One region of the Vreelandella titanicae genome, then DNA from elsewhere that is predicted to be linked to it. Evidence: predicted binding sites of a transcription regulator. Region 1 holds the regulator's gene; each other region holds the start of a gene.
What was found. Region 1 encodes FNR, which switches genes on or off when oxygen is low (the NO sensors DNR and NnrR bind a similar motif). Its sites were predicted from a motif close to TTGATNTANATCAA; they were not measured.
Positions count from the first base shown of each region.

Region 1 (4,537 bases):
GACCAACTTAGAGTCGCTTTCAGCTGCCAGTCAGCGCACCCCGGAGCTGGTCAAAGCGCTGATGGCCCAGGGCGTTAAGCTGCGCTTTGCGATGGATCTGCTTGCGGCACTAAACGGCCGTATTATTAGCAAGGCCTGGGAGTTCACTGTCGATAAGCGCTATCACGAGCAGAGCTGCATGATGGTGATGGGCAGCGAAGGGCGCGGTGAGCAGATTCTAAAAACGGATCAGGATAACGGCTTGATTCTTGCCGATGAAACCCAGTGGCCTGATCTTGCCAGCCATATGCAAACGCTCACCGATACCCTGATTCAGCTTGGTTACCCGCCGTGCCCCGGCAACATTATGGTGTCTAACCCCGAGTGGGTGGCCACGGTATCCCAATGGAAAGGTAATATTGCCAAGTGGGCCAGGGAGCGTGATGGCGATAGCCTGATGAAGCTGGCCATTATGCTCGATGCTCATGGCGTGGCGGGCAACCCGAGCTTGCTTGAGAGCGTGCGCGATGAGCTGTTTGAACGCTGCTCGGGCGATGAGCTGCTGCTTTCCTATTTTGCCCGCACGGCGCTGCGCTTTTCGACGCCGCTGACGCTGTTTGGTTCGCTGAAAAAGCCTCAGCACGGTATCGATATCAAGAAAGGCGGTATTTTCCCTATCGTGCACGGTGTCCGCACCATGGCGCTTGAGCGGCGCATCAAAGCCACCTCGACGTTTGATCGCTTGGATGCCCTGGTTACTGACGGCCGGTTGGATCGCCGTTTTGCCGATGACCTGGGCGAAGCGTTGGCGCTCTTTTCTGAGCTGCGCCTCAAGCAGCAGCTAAGTACGCTGGAAACTTCTGCGGATGCGAAAGAAACTAACGCCCAAAGCAGCAGACGCGCTAACCGTGTCGTGGTGCAGAACCTCTCTTCCCTGGAGCGCGACCTACTGCGCGAAGCGATGCATATTGTCAAAGACTTTAAGCAGCGGCTTTCCCACCGTTACCATTTGGAGTATTCGTGAGCGGAATGCGGCTGTTAGATCGACATGTGACGCTATTTAGCGGCTCGCTGCGCACCTTGTTAAGGCGTGAAAGTGACCGGCGTCGTTGTGCAGACTCCCCCTATGCCTGGCTGTTTCAGCCCTATATGGGCGAAGAGCTGGTGGCGCTCGCCTGCACAGCAACGCCCACGCAATCATCACCTGTGATCAGCGTGGCGGCAGTGGTGCTGAGCCATCAGCAGGTGCATACCAGTCGTGCTTTTGTGATCACCCTTGGTAGCGCAAAGCAGCCCGAGAGCGCAACGCTGCGCCGTCATCACTTGCTGTGCGAGGCGGGGGAGATACTGCCACCAAATAGTGATAACTTGAGCGCGCTAGTAGAATTTATCGGCAATCGGCCCATCGTTGGCTGGCAGTTAGAGAGGCGCATTGGAGCATTGAATGCACTACTCAGTAAGCGGCTGAATTTTGCCCTGCCCAACGCCCAGGTCGATGTGGCAAAACTGCATCAGCGCCAACTGCGCCGTTTGCACCCGGAGGTCGAAGCGCCCAGCAGCTTCGCCCAGGCGTTGGCATGCTGGCAAGTACCCGTCATGGGCATGCAGAGTGTGCTTGGAGAGGCCACCGCCAGCGCACTGCTGTATATGCGCCTGCAGCGTATTATGGCGCAGGTGGCATAGTAGTCTCTTTCGTCGTGGCGAGGACAGCTTTCCGCGAGGGCGCTGTGAACCCCTCCCTGGGCGCTACTTTTGTCATCCATGACAAAAGACCCTCGCTCCAAGCTGCCCTCGCACCGAGGTATGGTGCAGCGGTCAAAATAGTCACTTCCAATTGCGATATCTTGTGTGGCTACGTCTGATTAGTTGGGTCAGGCGGTGAGTGTTGTTAGAATAGTTATTACTTTTTTCTCTCACGCCTTCTACCCTCGGCAGTGCTTATACCATGCAAACTCTTGATCACTTTGATCCTGCTCACCTTGATACGGTTGGAGCCACCCCAGCTGACGCTGAGCACGACCAGCCTGAGCTGGCTGATGCGAAGCAGAAGCGTGAATTTAACAAGCTGCAAAAGCGTCTGCGCCGAGAAGTGGGCAATGCGATCATTGATTATCAAATGATCAATGAAGGTGATCGCGTAATGGTCTGCCTCTCCGGTGGAAAGGACAGCTACACGATGCTGGAGATTTTGCGCAATTTGCAGCGCAATGCGCCGGTCAATTTTTCGCTGGTAGCGGTCAATCTGGATCAAAAACAGCCGGGTTTTCCCGAGCACGTATTGCCTGCGTATCTGGATAAGCAGGGCGTGGAGTACCACATTGTCGAGCGCGATACTTACTCGGTGGTAAAAGAGAAAACCCCGGAAGGTAAAACCACCTGCACGCTTTGTTCACGGCTGCGGCGCGGCTCGTTGTATGGCTTTGCCGAAGAGATTGGCGCCAATAAGATAGCCCTGGGCCATCACCGGGAAGATATTCTCGAAACACTGTTTCTCAATATGTTCTTTGGCGGCAACCTGAAAGCGATGCCGCCAAAGCTGCTATCCGATGATGGGAAGAATATCGTTATTCGGCCGTTGGCCTACTGCAAAGAGGCTGATATCGCCGAGTTTTCGCGGCTGATGGCGTTTCCGATTATTCCCTGCAACCTGTGCGGTTCACAGCCTAATATGCAGCGTCAGGTGGTCAAAGAGATGCTCGCCGAGTGGGACAAAAAGTTTCCTGGCCGCCTGGAGAGCATGTTCAAGGCTGTCACCAACATTGCCCCTTCCCAGTTGGCCGACCGCAGCCTGTTCGATTTTGAAGGCCTTGAGGCCAAGCAAGCAGAGCTACTGGCGGGGCGTATCCAAGCCTTTAACGTCAGCTAACTGTTTGCTCTTCCTCTTCGGCGAGGGTAATCAAGCGCGGCATATCGAGAATGTTGACCTCTCGCCCGGAGACCGCCACCACACTCTGCTGCTGAAAGCGGCTTAGTATGCGGCTGACCGTTTCCACCGCTAAGCCCAGGTAGTTGCCGATATCAGCCCTGGGCATTGAGAGGCGAAAGCTGTAAGGCGAGTAGCCCCGGCGACGAAAACGATCCGAGAGGGTAATCAAAAAACTTGCCAGCCGCTGATCGGCGGTTTTACGCGAAAGTAGCCGCATCATACGCCGGTCATCGCGCAACTCTTTGCTCATGCTACGATAAAGCTGGCCACGCAGTTCGGGTAGCTCCTCCGAGAGTAAGTCCAGGCGGTCAAAAGGAATCTCGCAGACGGTGGTCGTTTCCAGGGCGATAACGCTACCGGGGTAATGCTCTTCGTCAATGCCATCCAACCCCACCAATTCACTGGGCAGGTAGAAATTGGTTAGCTGCTCGCTGCCGTTACCTTCGGCGGTGACCTGTTTCAAACTGCCCGAACGGACTGCGTAAACGCTGGTAAAGGTGTCGCCCTGACGAAACAGCGGCTCGCCTTTTTTGAGTGGTGCACGGCGACGAATAATAGCGTCGAACTGCCCCATATCGTCCAGCTCAAGGGCAAGCGGCAAGCACAGAGAACTCAAGCTGCAGGTTTGGCAGCGAGTTTCGTGGAGTAGTGAGCGACGACGGCTCATGGGTTCCAACATGCGTTGCTCCTTGAGTGGGTCACACTTATCAATTAGAAAATCCTTACTTATTATAGTCGCTTTAGCATGCCTGCAATAAGGTGATTAAACAATCTTAGAATACCGTTGTCCCGTTTGCCCGGAAAGGTGGGTATCAAACGCCATCGCTATATGGCGAATCAGCAGCCGCCCCATCGGCGTGGCGTTAAGCTGATCAGCGCTGCGGGTCAGCAGGCCATCCTGTTCGGCGCTCTGCAGGCGCTCAAGCGCTGGCGCAAAGTAGCGGGGGGCATCGATGTTCCAGCGTTGACTAACGGCGGCCAGGTCAATGCCCATATCGCACATCAGCCGCTCAATTACATCCCGGCGGATCAGGTCGTCATCACTTAAGCGTATGCCACGCACGGTGGCAAGCTGCCCCTGATCCAGCGCCGCTTCGTAGCGGGCCAGATCGCTAGGATTCTGCGCATAGACGTCATCAATACGGGAAATCGCCGATACGCCAAGCCCGATTAAGTCGCACTGAGCATGGCTGGAGTAGCCCTGGAAGTTGCGCTGCAGCGAGCCTTCGCGCTGGGCAATAGCCAGGCTATCGTCAGGGCGGGCAAAGTGATCCATACCGATATGCACATAGCCAGCTGCGGTGAGCATTTCGATGGTGGTGCGCAGAATCGCTAGCTTCTCTTCTCCGCCTGGCAAGTCATCGACATTAATGCGCCGCTGCGGGGCAAAACGCTCGGGCATATGCGCGTAATTAAACACAGAAAGGCGCGCCGGGTTGAGCTCAATCACCTGGCGTAGGGTGTTGGCAAAGCTCTTTTCAGTCTGAAATGGCAAGCCATAAATTAGGTCGAGATTGAGCGAGCGAAAGCCCAGGCGATGCGCCTCATCCATCAGCGTTTCGGTAAGTACCCGAGGCTGGATACGATTAATCGCTTTTTGCACCAGTGGACTTAAATCCTGAACGCCCAAGC
Region 1 is NZ_CP059082.1:2,269,601-2,274,137, forward strand. It holds gene HZS52_RS10395 (DUF294 nucleotidyltransferase-like domain-containing protein) at 1-1,003, shown strand, start outside; gene HZS52_RS10400 (3'-5' exonuclease family protein) at 1,009-1,662, shown strand; gene ttcA (tRNA 2-thiocytidine(32) synthetase TtcA) at 1,925-2,845, shown strand; gene fnr (fumarate/nitrate reduction transcriptional regulator Fnr) at 2,838-3,584, opposite strand; gene hemN (oxygen-independent coproporphyrinogen III oxidase) at 3,669-4,537, opposite strand, start outside.

Region 2 (4,537 bases), 660 kb from region 1:
ACCTGATGGCGAACGCCGGCGGGGTTCACCATCAAGCCTGCATCCTGGCCTACATATAAGTTCTCGACGACAACCCGCCCACTCTTCACATTGACTTTTAGCTCAATCACCCAGGCGGCGAGCGCGGCGCCAAAGCCGGGAAATTTACTATGTACGTACTGAGCGTAAGCGAAGCCTCGGCCGTAGCGCCACTCGCCATTGCTACTCGGATTGGCGTTAGCGGTGCAGGGCTTCCAGTTCGCACGTTCGGCTAGCGCTTCGACAAGCTCGCAGGCGCGGTTATCGGCTAAGTAGCGCAACCGATAGGCGACAGGATCTTCACCCGCCAAATAGGCGAGCTCATCAATATAGCTTTCGTGGGCGAAGGTGCTGGGCAGCGCCGAGACACCACGCAGCCAGGAGGCGCGCACCAGGGTCGGGACGTCGTCGCACACTATTTGGCGATGAGGGTAGCGGTAGGGCGGCACTGATGTTCGATCCCCCATTTCAAAGGGGATATCAATCGGTGAGGCAGCGCCGGTCAGCAGTAGTGCCAGGGTGGGCGCACTGTTAGAGGGGTAGCGCGTATTAAAGCGATAGCCTGCTGGGCTGCCATCTGCGTTCAAGCCGCCCTGGATGGCCATATACTGAGCAGCCCCTTTAGGCTCCCAGGTGTGCTCCTGCTCACGGGTTAGTTGCACACGAACAGGTCGACCCACCGCCTGAGAGAGCAGCACTGCATCCGCGCCAACGTCGTCGGCGCAGTTGCGGCCATAGCAGCCTGAGGTTTCCATGCGGGTAATGGTGATAACGCCTTCATCCAAACCGGTAAGGCGGGCGAGGTCGGCGCGCAGGCTGTGTGGATTTTGGGTGCCCGACCATACGTGAAGGCCATCTTCGTTGGCATCGGCGACAGAGCACGAAGGGCCGATGGAGCCATGCAGCTGGAATGGCCACACATAGTGACGATTGAGCGGATGCTGTGCGGCAGCCAGAGCGTTATCGAGATCACCCTCTTCGAGGAGTATGCGCTGCTTGCTGGGCAGGTCGAGCAGTGCTTGCCCTATGTTGTCCAACTGAGGCAAGCCTTCGATTGGGCGCCACTGGATCTTTAGCTGTTTGGCTGCGGCGGCAGCCTGCTCTTCACGCTCGGCCACCACGCCAACAAAGTCACCGACCACCACGACGCTTATCACACCTGGCAAATGCGCCACAGAGCTTTCATCTACCGCGATTAAACTGTTGCCAATAAAGTCGCCGCTATCATGGCCTACATAAGGCGGACGAATCACTCGCCCATGCAGCATGTTGGGCAGGCGTAGGTCGTGGATAAAAGTCAATTGCCCGGTGGCCTTGGCGGGTATATCCACGCGGGAGGTCGATTGGCCGACCAGGGTATAATGGCTGACCGGCTTAAGCGGCACCTCATCGGCAAGCTTTAACGCATGACGGGTACCTAGCAGTAACTCCCCAAAGCTAACGGGTGAGCGGTTATTATCACTTGGCGTAATAGCGCCGTTCTGGCAGCTAAGTAGTGAGCGCTCAGTGTCAAAGTGCTTTGCTGCCAGGGTTAATAGGTACTCCCGCGCCTGTGCCGCAGCTCGGCGTAAAGGCTCGGCAGTGATCTGAATCGATGCACTGGCTATGGTGGGGCCTTGGTTGGGGGCTTCAACGGAGTTGCCCAGCACCATGGTGACGCTGTCGAACGCGACGCTGAGCTCTTCTGCAACAATTTGAGCGAGCGCCGTGCGTATGCCCGTGCCCAGGTCTACGTGGCCGTTGAAAGCCACGATATGACTATCGCTCAGTACGGCAATGAATATCTCAGGCTCATGTGGGGTGAAGTTTGAGTGTGTACCTGGCTGTCCGGGCGCGGGCTTGGGGGGCGTAACCGGGTCGCGATAGATCACCAGAACATCAGACCCATACAGCAGTGACTCTCTTGTATAGTCTGATTTATCAGCCATGTCTGCCTCCCACGCTCGCGTTTACGATGATCAGTGCGGATGAATTTTAGGTGATGAAAGAGCGATAACTAAGGTAAAATTATAGCGTGTACGCCATAAAAGCATGATGAATTGATCCAGCGCAAGGAGTATTTCATACGTTGATGCATCATTTTGTTAAGCAGTGCCATACTCGATACACGACGTCGCCAATAGATTAAGGATATGGAATGACAACGGATAGTGCGTTCAAACACTCGTCTTCCGGCGAGCACTCTACGCCTTCAGAGCAAGGGTATGATTTTTCTGAGCAAGTAGGGCATCTACTGCGTAAAGCCTACCAGCGGCATACGGCTATTTTTCAGCGCTACAGCAGCGATAAACAGCTCACGGCCATTCAATTTGTAACGCTGTGCACGGTGATGGAGCGCGGCCCCAGCTCGTTAACCGATATCGTCAACGCCACGGCGATTGATCCCGCCACTATCCGTGGCGTCATTAAACGTCTTAAAGCGCGGGGGTGGATCTCGCTAACCACCGACCCTAATGATCAACGCAAAGTCATGGTCGTGATCACTGAGGCCGGGGAGACATTAGTCGAGGCTATGGTGCCCAGTGCCAAGCAAATTAGCGATCAGACCATGAAAAATCTCAACCCGGCAGAGCGGGTTGCCTTAATGCATCTGCTGGAAAAAATGAACGCGGACTGATGACTCAACAGAGACGTCCGCTTCACCTGCGTTTTCGGATACTCCTAACGCTTCATTAAGTATCCCAGTGTTTCATCCAGTCCAATCACATCGCCATATTTGCTATCGATATCAAACAGGTTAGCTTCATGGGGCGCGGGGTGACGGTCACCCACGCAGTCACGCACGACCATCACCCGAAAGCCGTGCTGTACGCCATCAACAGCGGTGGCGCGAATGCAGCCACTGGTGGAACAGCCGGTAATGATGAGTGTATCGATACCCATGGCGACCAGTGTGGAGGCAAGCGAAGTTCCAAAGAACGCGCTGGCATACTGCTTGGTCATTACCAGCTCATCTTCACGGGGGGCCACCTCGGGGCAGAACTCGGCGTAAGGGTTGCCCGCCACCATCGCCCGCATGACCGGCGCCTTCTTGACCCAAATGCCACCATCGATTTGATCCGGGGCGTGATACAGGATGTTGGTGTGGATAACAGGCGTGCCAGTGCGCCGTGCGGTATTGAGTAGCGGAGGCATATTGGCCACCGCATCCACCACGCCCTGGGCAAATAGCGGCGAACCTGGTGTGGTGTAGCCTTGCATAAAATCAACCACCAGCAGCGCGGGCGTTTTGCCAAAACCGATGCGCCCATCCCACACGCCTCGGTAGTTGTCCGTGGCAGTGTTATCGCTAACGCCATCGCTGTTATCAGTCGTGTGTGGCGACATGGTCGTCTCCTTAATCAGCACTCTATATCGTCAATAAGTACCTGATCTTGTTAGTAAGCCCCTGACAAGAGGGCGCCCGCGCCCGGTACGATGGGCTCCAGGTCGAGTGCCTTGAGCATGGCATAGGTGGTCGCGATAGCTGCGGTAACCACCGGCTTGCCGGTCAGGGCTTCGACCTTGGCGACGGCCGGTAGTGATGGCATTTGCACACAGGCTGACAAGACGATAGCGTCCACGTTACTTAAATCGAGACTGGCGACGATCTCGGGAAGATTGGCGGGATCGTGGCGAGCGACATCCAGGTTATTGGGGATCTCAAGCGCTCGGTAGTCGAGCACGTCAATGCCTTCCTGACGTATGTAGTCGACCACCATTTCGGTCAGCGGCTTCATGTAGGGGGCCACTACCACCACGCGCTTGGCTTTCATCACACCCAGGGCATCAACCAGAGCACCGGCGCTGGTGACCACCGGCGTGTCGCAACCGTTCTCTTCGGTGCGGCTGCGCAAACGCTTTTGCGACTCTCGGTGGTAGCCGGGCCCCATCGCCATAATGGCAACCAGGCAGGCATACCCCATCACATCCACCGCTGCATCAGAAAGCTCCAGGGCGCAGCGATCCGACTCTGCATCCATGGCAGCCAGTTCGTCCTTGCTGACGTTCTTCATGCGCATGCGGCTGGAGTGAAAGGTAAAGCGTTCCGGGCGGATTAACTGCCGCGCCGTAAGCATGGCGGGTATTTCGGTCTCCATGGTGATATTGGAGCTGGGGACGATCTGGCCGATACGGTAGCTTTTGATCTCGTTCTTTATATAGTTGCTGGTCATGGTATTTGGCCTCTCTTAGAGCTCGCTGCCCAGGAAGTCTTCAAACGCGGCAAAAAAACCGTCGAAGTCATCCCAGGGAATCATGTGACCCGCTTTTTCCGCGGTAGAAATACGAACCGTCGGTAGAAGGGCGCGTATTTCGGCGCGATCTTCATCCTGGATAACACCGCCTTTGCCTGCACACATCAGCAGCGTGGGCACTTTGATAGCGGGGAAATCCTGGTGGATATCGACGCTGTGGAACTCTTCAAACGCCTGAACAATGGCGGGCTCAAAGCAAGTATGTAACCACTCGGCGCGTAACCGCAGCTGCTCGTCGCTCCAGGTGGGGCAGTAGTGGCGCATGGTCTCGATATCGGCACCAC
Region 2 is NZ_CP059082.1:1,608,986-1,613,522, forward strand. It holds gene HZS52_RS07530 (xanthine dehydrogenase family protein molybdopterin-binding subunit) at 1-1,946, opposite strand, end outside; gene HZS52_RS07535 (MarR family winged helix-turn-helix transcriptional regulator) at 2,156-2,635, shown strand; gene HZS52_RS07540 (N-carbamoylsarcosine amidohydrolase) at 2,680-3,345, opposite strand; gene HZS52_RS07545 (maleate cis-trans isomerase family protein) at 3,396-4,145, opposite strand; gene HZS52_RS07550 (alpha/beta fold hydrolase) at 4,188-4,537, opposite strand, start outside.
Region 2: a site for FNR is predicted at 2,058-2,071, ahead of HZS52_RS07530 (xanthine dehydrogenase family protein molybdopterin-binding subunit). Genes of this name have one in related genera too.

Region 3 (4,537 bases), 1.9 Mb from region 1:
TCCAGCGCAATACTGCGCTGCAAACGTCGTGGGGCTGTTGCATCGCCGCTCTCAAAGGCAGGTACAAGCCGCCACTTGTTCGCGGCAGCAAATAACAGCAGCACCGCGACAATCAATACTTTGCCGATCAAGAACTGTCCATATGCCGTGGTGAGCAGGGGTGTGAGACCGCCTGTTAGCAGCGTGGCCAAAGTGACGCCCGCCAGTACCAACACGCCAACTCCGCCCATGGCGAGTTGCCCGAAACGGGTCAGAATGCGGGCGGTATTGCCGTGGTTGTAATGTTGCCCCACTAAGTGGAACAGCGGCCACAGCGAGGCTACCCAGAATGCTGCCGCCATCAGGTGAACGATCAGCAAGACAGCCAGAACGAGGCGTGGGGTGTTTACTGTATGCCCCACCTGCACGAATGCCAGCATCACCAATAAAACGCCTACTAGGCTCAAGCTGTTGGCTGTTTTCGAGAACGCTAAGTTATTAAGCTGAATCGCCTGGACCAGCAGCAAACCAGCTACCACCAGTATTAGTCGACCCCCGGACGCGCCATCGAACACGATCCCGAGCAACATTGGGTTGGTTGCAGCCGCTATATTGCCGCCTCCAAGGTAACCAGCTTCTAAAGACCACTGGAACAGAATCAGGATGACCCCCGCCCAGGCAGAAAGGACACCCATGCGGGCGACGCGCCTCCGGTCGTGATCAGGGAGCCGGGGAAACGCTAGACGAAACAACACGGCCCCCGTCGCGACTAGGGCGCTAAGGTAAATCCCGGCCGCCACGAGAATCATCGCGACGGTCCAGACATCGAGGCTATTTACGGAGAACCACCAAGCCACGGGTCAGGGCTCGACCGAGAAGTTAAAACCGTCGGACATCATGTGTCCGTCATCCGATAGGCCGCGCCAGTGCACCTGGTAGTCCCCAGCCGAAAGAATTTCACCGGGCTTCACGACGTAGCGTTCGACCTGTTCACTGCCTGGCTGACCATCAAGAGGAACGGGGCCGTTTGGGCCTGTCACTTCAAACTGGGTGATGCGCATCATGCCACCAAACTCGATGCCAATCTCTGCTGGGGAATCCTGAATGGTGACGCCATCCTTAGGCGAAGTGCTTGCGCCCCCTTCATGGGCCAGCACTGGGATTGCTAGCGACAGCAACAGCGTTGCTAAGGTAGCGTGAATGATAGGGAGCGAACTCGTCTTCTTTTGCATACCGTATCCTTATATATTTTTAGGGTTGAATGGATGCCGTTACTTCATCGCGGAGGCGCTAAAACTGATTCGGCTGAGCCTTCTTACATCGTTCATCTGCCCTGTTTGGCGAACAAGGCGCATGGCGTCGTGCTTTTCTTCATGGAAATGAGTCGGTGTTAAAACGTGCCAACCTGAAACAGGGCTGAAAATGGCGGAAAAAATGATCTGTGACAACACTTAGGTATTGGGATCGGTTTCTCCTTTACCTTTGGGCCACCTATAGGTTGTAGGCTTATAACGAAAGCTAACTCCGCCTTCTTCCATTTTTAATGGATAAGGCGATGTCTCGACCAGCAACATGATAAGAGGAAATATCATGGTTAAGCACAAGATGATCTTTGCCATTGGTCTGGCTGCAAGCCTCAGTGTCCCCAGCAGCGCCATCTTCGCTCAAGGTATGAGCCAAGGCGCCCAAGGTCAGGGCAATATGATGGACGGCCAAGTCGGTATGGGTTCGGGCATGATGATGGGCAGTCAAGAAGGCATGTACCCAGGAATGATGATGGGAGGGCAAAGCGGGATGATGCCTTGTCCAATGATGGAAGGCATGGGGAGTATGTCCGGCATTGGCGGTATGCTCGACGAGCAGCAGATGAGTACCATGCGTGAGATGCGCCAAGAACACCGCGCGGCCCAGCTTGAGCGGATGGGCGAATTGATGAACCTGCGCGACGACATGATGCAAACCATGCAGACTGAACGCCCTGAACCAGAGGAAATAAAGGCGCTGCATGCTCAAATGGCCAACCTTCATGGCGATATGATGGCTGATAACGTGCGCATGCATAATCAGATGCAGGACTTACTGACCGATGAGCAGCGTGAACAGATGAGAGGAAGCATGCCCAGCCACCATGGCCCGCAATAAGCCTTGGCGATTGCCTCTTTTTTTAGGAGTGATGGCATGATGAACGCGGAATGTTTTGCTTTTATGGGGTCAATGGGGTGGCTAGGCTGGTTGATGCCCCTGGCCATGCTGTTATTAATTGGCTTGGCGATCGCTTCGCTGGCCAAGTACCTCTTCAGTCGTTCACGCTAAGGAGTTGAAAATAATGCAACATATGAGCACCAAGCTTTTACTCTCTGGTTCCATGCTGCTTGGGGCGGTCTCCGCCCAGGCGGCGTTACCGCCAGAGGCAACATTGTATAAAAACCCCCAGTGCGGCTGCTGTGACGCTTATGCACGCCATCTTGAAGAGCTCGGCGTAGAAGTGACGATTATTGACGATGTAGAGCTGGGTGATATTAAGCAGCAGGCAGGCGTGCCCTATGGCCTGGGTTCATGCCATACCATTGAGATGGGCGAGTATTGGATCGAAGGCCACGTTCCAATGGAAGCCGTGCAGGCGCTGTTTGAGGAACAACCCGATATTGACGGTATCGGTTTGGCGGGTATGCCCATTGGCACACCGGGTATGCCGGGGCCACAAGAAAGCCCTTACAATGTGTACACGTTTACAGGCCAGGAAGATGAGCCATTTATGACCCTTTAGTAGGGTGATAAAAGCTCGCCTGCTGTCTGCACGCCGTTCTAACGGACTCTTGTAGTACAGCAGGCGCATTCAAGTCATACATTACTAAAACGAAAGCGCTGTATTAAACTTAGGATTTACTTTGCTAGTGCGTTACGGGTCGATTCGTTACGGTAAGCTAAAAATAAGGGGTATACGGATTTAATGGTTGATGGGGCACCTTCACCCCATCAATCTGATACCACCCTCAGATGGTTGATAGATCGACTCCGTAGTTGAGTTCCTCTGCGAAGTCCGGCAGTCCGTAACCGATGGTTTTCTTGTAGAAAGGAGAGACCTTCGCAGTCGGTGCCTTCTTCTTGTGCTTCGTGGTGTAGAGCATTCGTGCCCGCATCACCTCGAAGGAGTAACCGCGCCCTTCACGGTTCTTGTCCTTGGCCAGTCGGTTGATGGACTCCGTGTAAGCGTTGGTGACGGGCATGTCCGTCTCGAAGTAGGTCATGGTCTCTTCGCGCCAGTTTCCCACTGCCCTGACCAGATCGCTCCAGACTTCCTTTTGGCCCTTCGGGATGGTGGCTATCCACTCGTCCAGGGCGGCTTCTGCCTGGAGCCGTGTGGTGGCGTCCCAGATGCCGTAGAAGCGCTCCTTGTGCTCGTAGGCGGCCAGCAGTTGCGGGAACGCGCCTGTCCAGGTCTCCATGATGAGGCGCTCCCGGTCTGAGACTTCGTGAGCGCGTTTCAGCAGGATTTTCCGGTCTCCCTTGAGAGTCCGGCTCTGGGACGGTTTCAGCTCCTTTCTGAGGCCCTTGCGCACTCTCTCTAGGGCATCGTTGGCCATGCGCACCACATGGAACTTATCGACCACGATACGGGCCTGGGGCAGCACAGCCTTGACCGCTGCCCGGTAGGGGTTCCACATGTCCATGCTGACGATCTCGACCTTCTGCCGGTCTTTCAGCTTCATCAGGTAGTTGGTCACCACGTCCTGGCGGCGGGTGGCCAGCAGGTCGAGCAGGGTTCGCTCCTCAATGTTGGTCAGAATGCAGCGGTAGCGCTTGTTCAGGTATAGCTCGTCAATGCCCAGGATGCGGGGCGTCTCGAAGCGGTGCCAGCGCCCCAGGAACTCGGCGCGGGCGTTGAAGATGTCGCGCACCGTCTTCTCGTCCAGGCCGGTCTGTGCCGCCACAAAGGTGTAGGGGTGGTTGAAGGATTCCTTCTCCACGTACTCATGCAGCCGCAGTGTCATACGGAATCCGTCCACCATCTCCGGTAGCTGGGGCCTGAATGTTGTCTTGCAGGCCCGGCAGGTGTATCGGCGGCGGACCACCCAGAGAGTGACCCGCTTGCCGTGGATGGGCAGATCACGATAGGGAACGTCACGCTTGCCGAACCGTACGAACTCACCCTGCACGCCGCATTCCTCGCAGGCGATGGGATCGGGCACGTCCACCTGGAAGTGCATTTCGTCGTCGGTTGATTTGCAGCCCAGTACTTGGTATTGCGGCAGGTGAAGGATGTTGTCGGGAAGTTCGGTCATGGTGTTGTATAGGCGTAGGTGTCAGTCAGATCCATCCGGCTCGGCATTGGTGTTTGCTTTTTTACCCAACAAGCTGCTGGAAACGAAAAGTAAGGCACCGAGGACAATTGCAATATCAGCCAGGTTGAAGGCCGGCCAATGCCAGTCTCGCCAATAGAAATCAAAGGAATCCACAACATAGCCGCGAAAGACCCGGTCAATCAGGTTGCCCATGGCGCCACCGAGGATAAGACTGTAAGCGATGGCTTCTCCTTTATGACGATTTTCAAGGATCA
Region 3 is NZ_CP059082.1:404,195-408,731, reverse strand. It holds gene HZS52_RS01885 (copper resistance D family protein) at 1-674, opposite strand, end outside; gene HZS52_RS01880 (copper resistance CopC family protein) at 840-1,211, opposite strand; gene HZS52_RS01875 (hypothetical protein) at 1,570-2,121, shown strand; gene HZS52_RS24595 (hypothetical protein) at 2,158-2,292, shown strand; gene HZS52_RS01870 (DUF411 domain-containing protein) at 2,306-2,746, shown strand; gene HZS52_RS01865 (ISL3-like element ISPpu12 family transposase) at 2,973-4,262, opposite strand; gene lspA (signal peptidase II) at 4,284-4,537, opposite strand, start outside.
Region 3: a site for FNR is predicted at 1,414-1,427, ahead of HZS52_RS01880 (copper resistance CopC family protein). Genes of this name have one in related genera too.

Region 4 (4,537 bases), 120 kb from region 1:
GTGGCCAATAGCCAACTCTGGGCAATCAGCAATACCACGCCGATCATCGCTAGCAGCGTGGCGCCCCACAACCACCAGCGTTGTGGGGCAAGGCAGCGGTTCAGCCGCTGCCGCGGGTCATTGGCTTCAGTCGCTCCGCTCATGCTCGGATTCGCCTTCATAGCCATTCACTTCAAGCCACATGGCGTTAAGAATGCTGACGGCAGCCGCCAGCGTGACACCCAAAATCCAGGCGAAATACCACATACGATACCCTCCTCAGTAAAGCGCTTTGTCGTTATCACGAATAAATTGCTCGTTCAGGCGTCCGCGCATGACCCAGTAACTCCAGGCGGTATACAGCAGCACCAACGGCACGAAGATACACACCACCACAAACATGATCTTGAGCGTCAACTCGCTCGCCGTGGCATCCCACATGGTCAGGCTATGGTTGGGGTTCAGCGACGACGGCATCACGAAGGGAAACATCGTAATGCCCGTTGTGACCACCACCATGGCCATGGCGACAGCCGAACTGGTAAATGCCAGCGCATGGCGTCCCAGCTTCATGGTCAGCGCGCAGAGCACAAAACCTAAGACGCCCAGTACTGGCAGTAGCCACAACAGCGGGAAGCGGCTGTAGTTGGTCATCCAGCCGCCAGCACTGACCGCCACGATTTTACCGGTGGTATCGTTGTACCCCTGGGTGTCGATTACGCTAGTCACTTGGTAGCCATCAACGCCCAGGAGCAGCCACACCCCACCCAGTACGAACAGTGCCGCGCATATCAGTGCTGTCAGGCTGCCGATGGCCGCACTACGGCTGCGCAGTTCGCCCTCGGTTTTAAGCTGCAACCAAGCCGCTCCGTGGGTGACGAACATCAGCAGGCTCAACAGCCCGGCCAATAGCGCAAAGGGGTTCAATAGGCCCAGCAATCCGCCCTGATACTCCAGGCGCAGATAGTCATCGAACTGGAAGGGAACGCCTTGCAAGAGATTGCCAAAAGCGACACCAAAGATCAGCGCGGGAACGGCGGAGCCGATCGTCAACCCCCAATCCCAACGACGGCGCCATGTGGGGTTTTCCAACTTGGAGCGATAATCGAATGCCAAGGGGCGAAGAAAAAGCGCGAACAGTGTCAGCATCAAGGCGAGATAGAAGCCGTTGAAGGCCGTTGCGTAAACTGGAGGCCAAGCGGCAAACAGTGCGCCCCCTGCGGTGACCAGCCAGACCTGATTACCGTCCCAATGAGGCGCCATGGAGTTGATCATCACCCGGCGCTCCTCATCGCCGCGCCCGACAACGTTGAGCAAGGCGGCAACGCCCATATCAAAACCATCGGTGACCGCGAAGCCCACCAATAGCACGCCGATCAGCACCCACCAGACAAACCTAAGGGTTTCGTAGTCCATCATCATGCCTCCCGTGCTGGGGTTGAGATTGGATAGTCAGACTCAGCGTCATCATCCAGGTAACCGCTACCGGAGGGCCCTTTGCGGGCAAAGTGTTGCATCAGCCACATTTCGATGATGACGAAGGTGGTGTAGAGGACGCCAATAGAAATCAGGGTAAACAGCACCTGCTCAGCAGTCAGGCTGGAAATGGCCAAGTGCACCGGCAATATCTCGCCGATTGCCCACGGCTGACGCCCATATTCGGCCACGAACCAGCCCGCTTCACAGGCAATCCAAGGCAGCGGTAGGCTGAACAGCGCGAAGCGAAGTAGCCACCGGGACTTCTCTGGCTGACGACGTACGCTATGCCAGAAGGCCAGCGCAAACAGCAACAGCATGCTAAAGCCCGCGGCGACCATGGCCCGAAAAGACCAGAAAAGCGGCCAAACCTTAGGAATCGACGCTTCAACGGCTTGATCAATTTCGGCTGTGGTCGCATTGGCTACATCGTCGCTATAGGCACTGAGCAGTAGCCCATAACCAAGATCGCTGCGCACTTCCTCGAACCGAGCCATATCCCCTTCGCGCTCTTCATCACTGCGCAGGCGCTGCATGAGTGCGTAGGCTTCCTGGCCATTGACGATGCGCTCGCGGTGCTCTTCCTTAAGCTCCCGAATACCCATCACTTCGGTATTCAGCGAGCGCGTGGCGATCAAGCCCATCACACCAGGTATGCGGATGGCAAAGTCGGTGTGCTGTTCCGCCTCGTTGGGGAGCCCAAATAGCGTGAAAGCCGCAGGTGCGGGATGGGTTTGCCACTCTGCTTCGATGGCGGCCAGCTTGACCTTCTGCACATCCCCCAGCTCATAGCCAGACTCATCGCCCAGTACAATGACCGATAGCGCGCTGGCCAACCCGAAGGCAGAAGCAATCGCAAAGCTGCGCCGCGCAAAGGCAATCTCACGCCCCTTGAGCAGGTACCAGCTTGAAATCGCCAACACGAAAATCGCCCCGGTGACGTACCCCGCTGACACGGTATGCACAAATTTGACTTGGGCGACGGGGTTGAGCAGTACCTCTGTAAAGCTGACCAACTCCATACGCATGGTGGCTAGGTTGAGCTCCGACCCTACGGGGTGCTGCATCCAGCCATTGGCTACCAGAATCCACAGGGCTGACATATTGGTCGCCAAGGCCATGAACCAGGTAACCGCCAGGTGCTTCTCTTTTGACAGGCGATCCCAGCCGAAGAAGAATAGCCCGACCAGCGTCGACTCAAGGAAGAACGCCATCAAGGCTTCTATCGCCAGGGGCGCTCCGAAAATATCGCCGACATAGTGAGAGTAGTACGACCAGTTAGTGCCGAACTGGAACTCCATGGCGATACCGGTCGTTACCCCTAACGCAAAGTTAATACCAAACAGCTTGCCCCAGAATTTGGTCATCTGACGATAAATGGTTTTACCGGTCATGACATAGACCGACTCCATGATCGCCAGAAGTATCGACAGCCCTAGCGTTAAGGGTACAAACAGGAAATGCACCATCGCCGTAAAGGCGAACTGCAACCTGGATAATTCAACAATGTCCATGAGTGACTCCCGATGGATAGCTTAAACACACCTTTCGCCCCACCGGGAAACCACAGACAGGTGCTAACCCAGGCAAAGCGATGTGTATAGGCTATTCCTCCACCCGAGCCAACAATTTGATCTTGATCAATTCCTTACTTAAGCATTGCACTGTTGCGACAATATGCCATCCACCCCCTTCCTCATTCAGAGACGCAGGCGTAAACGAACGAGGCTTGCGGTGTTGGTAGTAGGCATTAGTGCGCTTCATCCCAATTGGCACCGCTCTCCGCTTCTACAATCAGCGGTACTTTCAGCTCAGCCGCGCCCTGCATGCGTTTTTGCACCTGCTCGATAAAGGCCTCGACCTGCTTCTCGGCGACTTCAAACACCAGTTCATCGTGCACCTGCATCACCATCAGCGCATCGAACTCGCCTTCCGCTAACCACGCATCCACATCGATCATCGCCTGCTTGATAATATCGGCGGCAGTGCCCTGCATCGGCGCGTTAATCGCGGTGCGCTCAGCGCCTTGGCGGCGGTTGCGGTTTTGCGACTGAATTTCCGGTAGGTAGAGCCGCCGACCCAGCACGGTTTCGACAAAGCCATCTTCAGCTGCCTGGGAGCGAATACGCTCCATATAACGGGCCACGCCAGGATAGCGGTCAAAGTAACGATCAATGTAGGTTTGCGCCTGGTTGCGCTCGATATGCAACTGACGCGACAACCCCCAGGCACTCATGCCGTAGATCAAGCCGAAGTTAATCGCTTTGGCGCTGCGGCGCTGATCGCCAGAGACCTTCTCAAGAGAGGTGCCGAAGACTTCTGCCGCCGTGGCGGTGTGAATATCACGCCCTTCGGCAAACGCTTCCAGCAGCCCTTTATCTTCAGATAAATGCGCCATAATGCGCAGCTCAATTTGCGAGTAATCGGCGGCAACAATACGGTAGCCAGGGCGGGCAATAAACGCCTGACGAATTTTGCGCCCCTCTTCGGTACGGATGGGAATGTTCTGTAAGTTGGGATCCGACGACGACAGCCGCCCGGTCGCAGTGACCGCCTGATGATAGCTGGTGTGTACCCGGCCAGTGGCTTTATTGAGCAAACGCGGTAGCTTATCGGTGTAGGTGGACTTCAGCTTGGCCAGCCCCCGGTGCTGCATAATCACCTTGGGCAGCGGGTAATCCAGCGCCAACTCTTCCAGCACACCTTCCGCGGTAGAAGGTGCGCCTTTAGGGGTTTTCTTGAGCACCGGAATTTTCTGCTCTTCAAACAGAATCTGCCCTAACTGCTTGGGTGAGCCGAGATTAAATTCGCGCCCGGCCAGTTCAAACGCCTCGCGTTCTAATTCGCCAATGCGCTGCTCTAACTGCTGGCTCTGTTTGTGCAGTAGCTCAGCATCCACGGCGACACCGTTGCGCTCGATGCGCGAGAGCACTTTGATCAGCGGCAGCTCAATATTATCCAGCACCTCCGCCAGACGCCCTTCGCTTTCGACCTGGGGACGCAGCGCTTGCTGCAGCCGCAGGGTGATATCGACATCTTCACAGGCGTATGGCGCCGCTTGCTCCAGGGCAATCTGGTTAAA
Region 4 is NZ_CP059082.1:2,147,851-2,152,387, reverse strand. It holds gene cydD (thiol reductant ABC exporter subunit CydD) at 1-143, opposite strand, end outside; gene cydX (cytochrome bd-I oxidase subunit CydX) at 127-246, opposite strand; gene cydB (cytochrome d ubiquinol oxidase subunit II) at 259-1,401, opposite strand; gene HZS52_RS09865 (cytochrome ubiquinol oxidase subunit I) at 1,398-2,969, opposite strand; gene polA (DNA polymerase I) at 3,206-4,537, opposite strand, start outside.
Region 4: a site for FNR is predicted at 3,086-3,099, ahead of HZS52_RS09865 (cytochrome ubiquinol oxidase subunit I). Genes of this name have one in related genera too.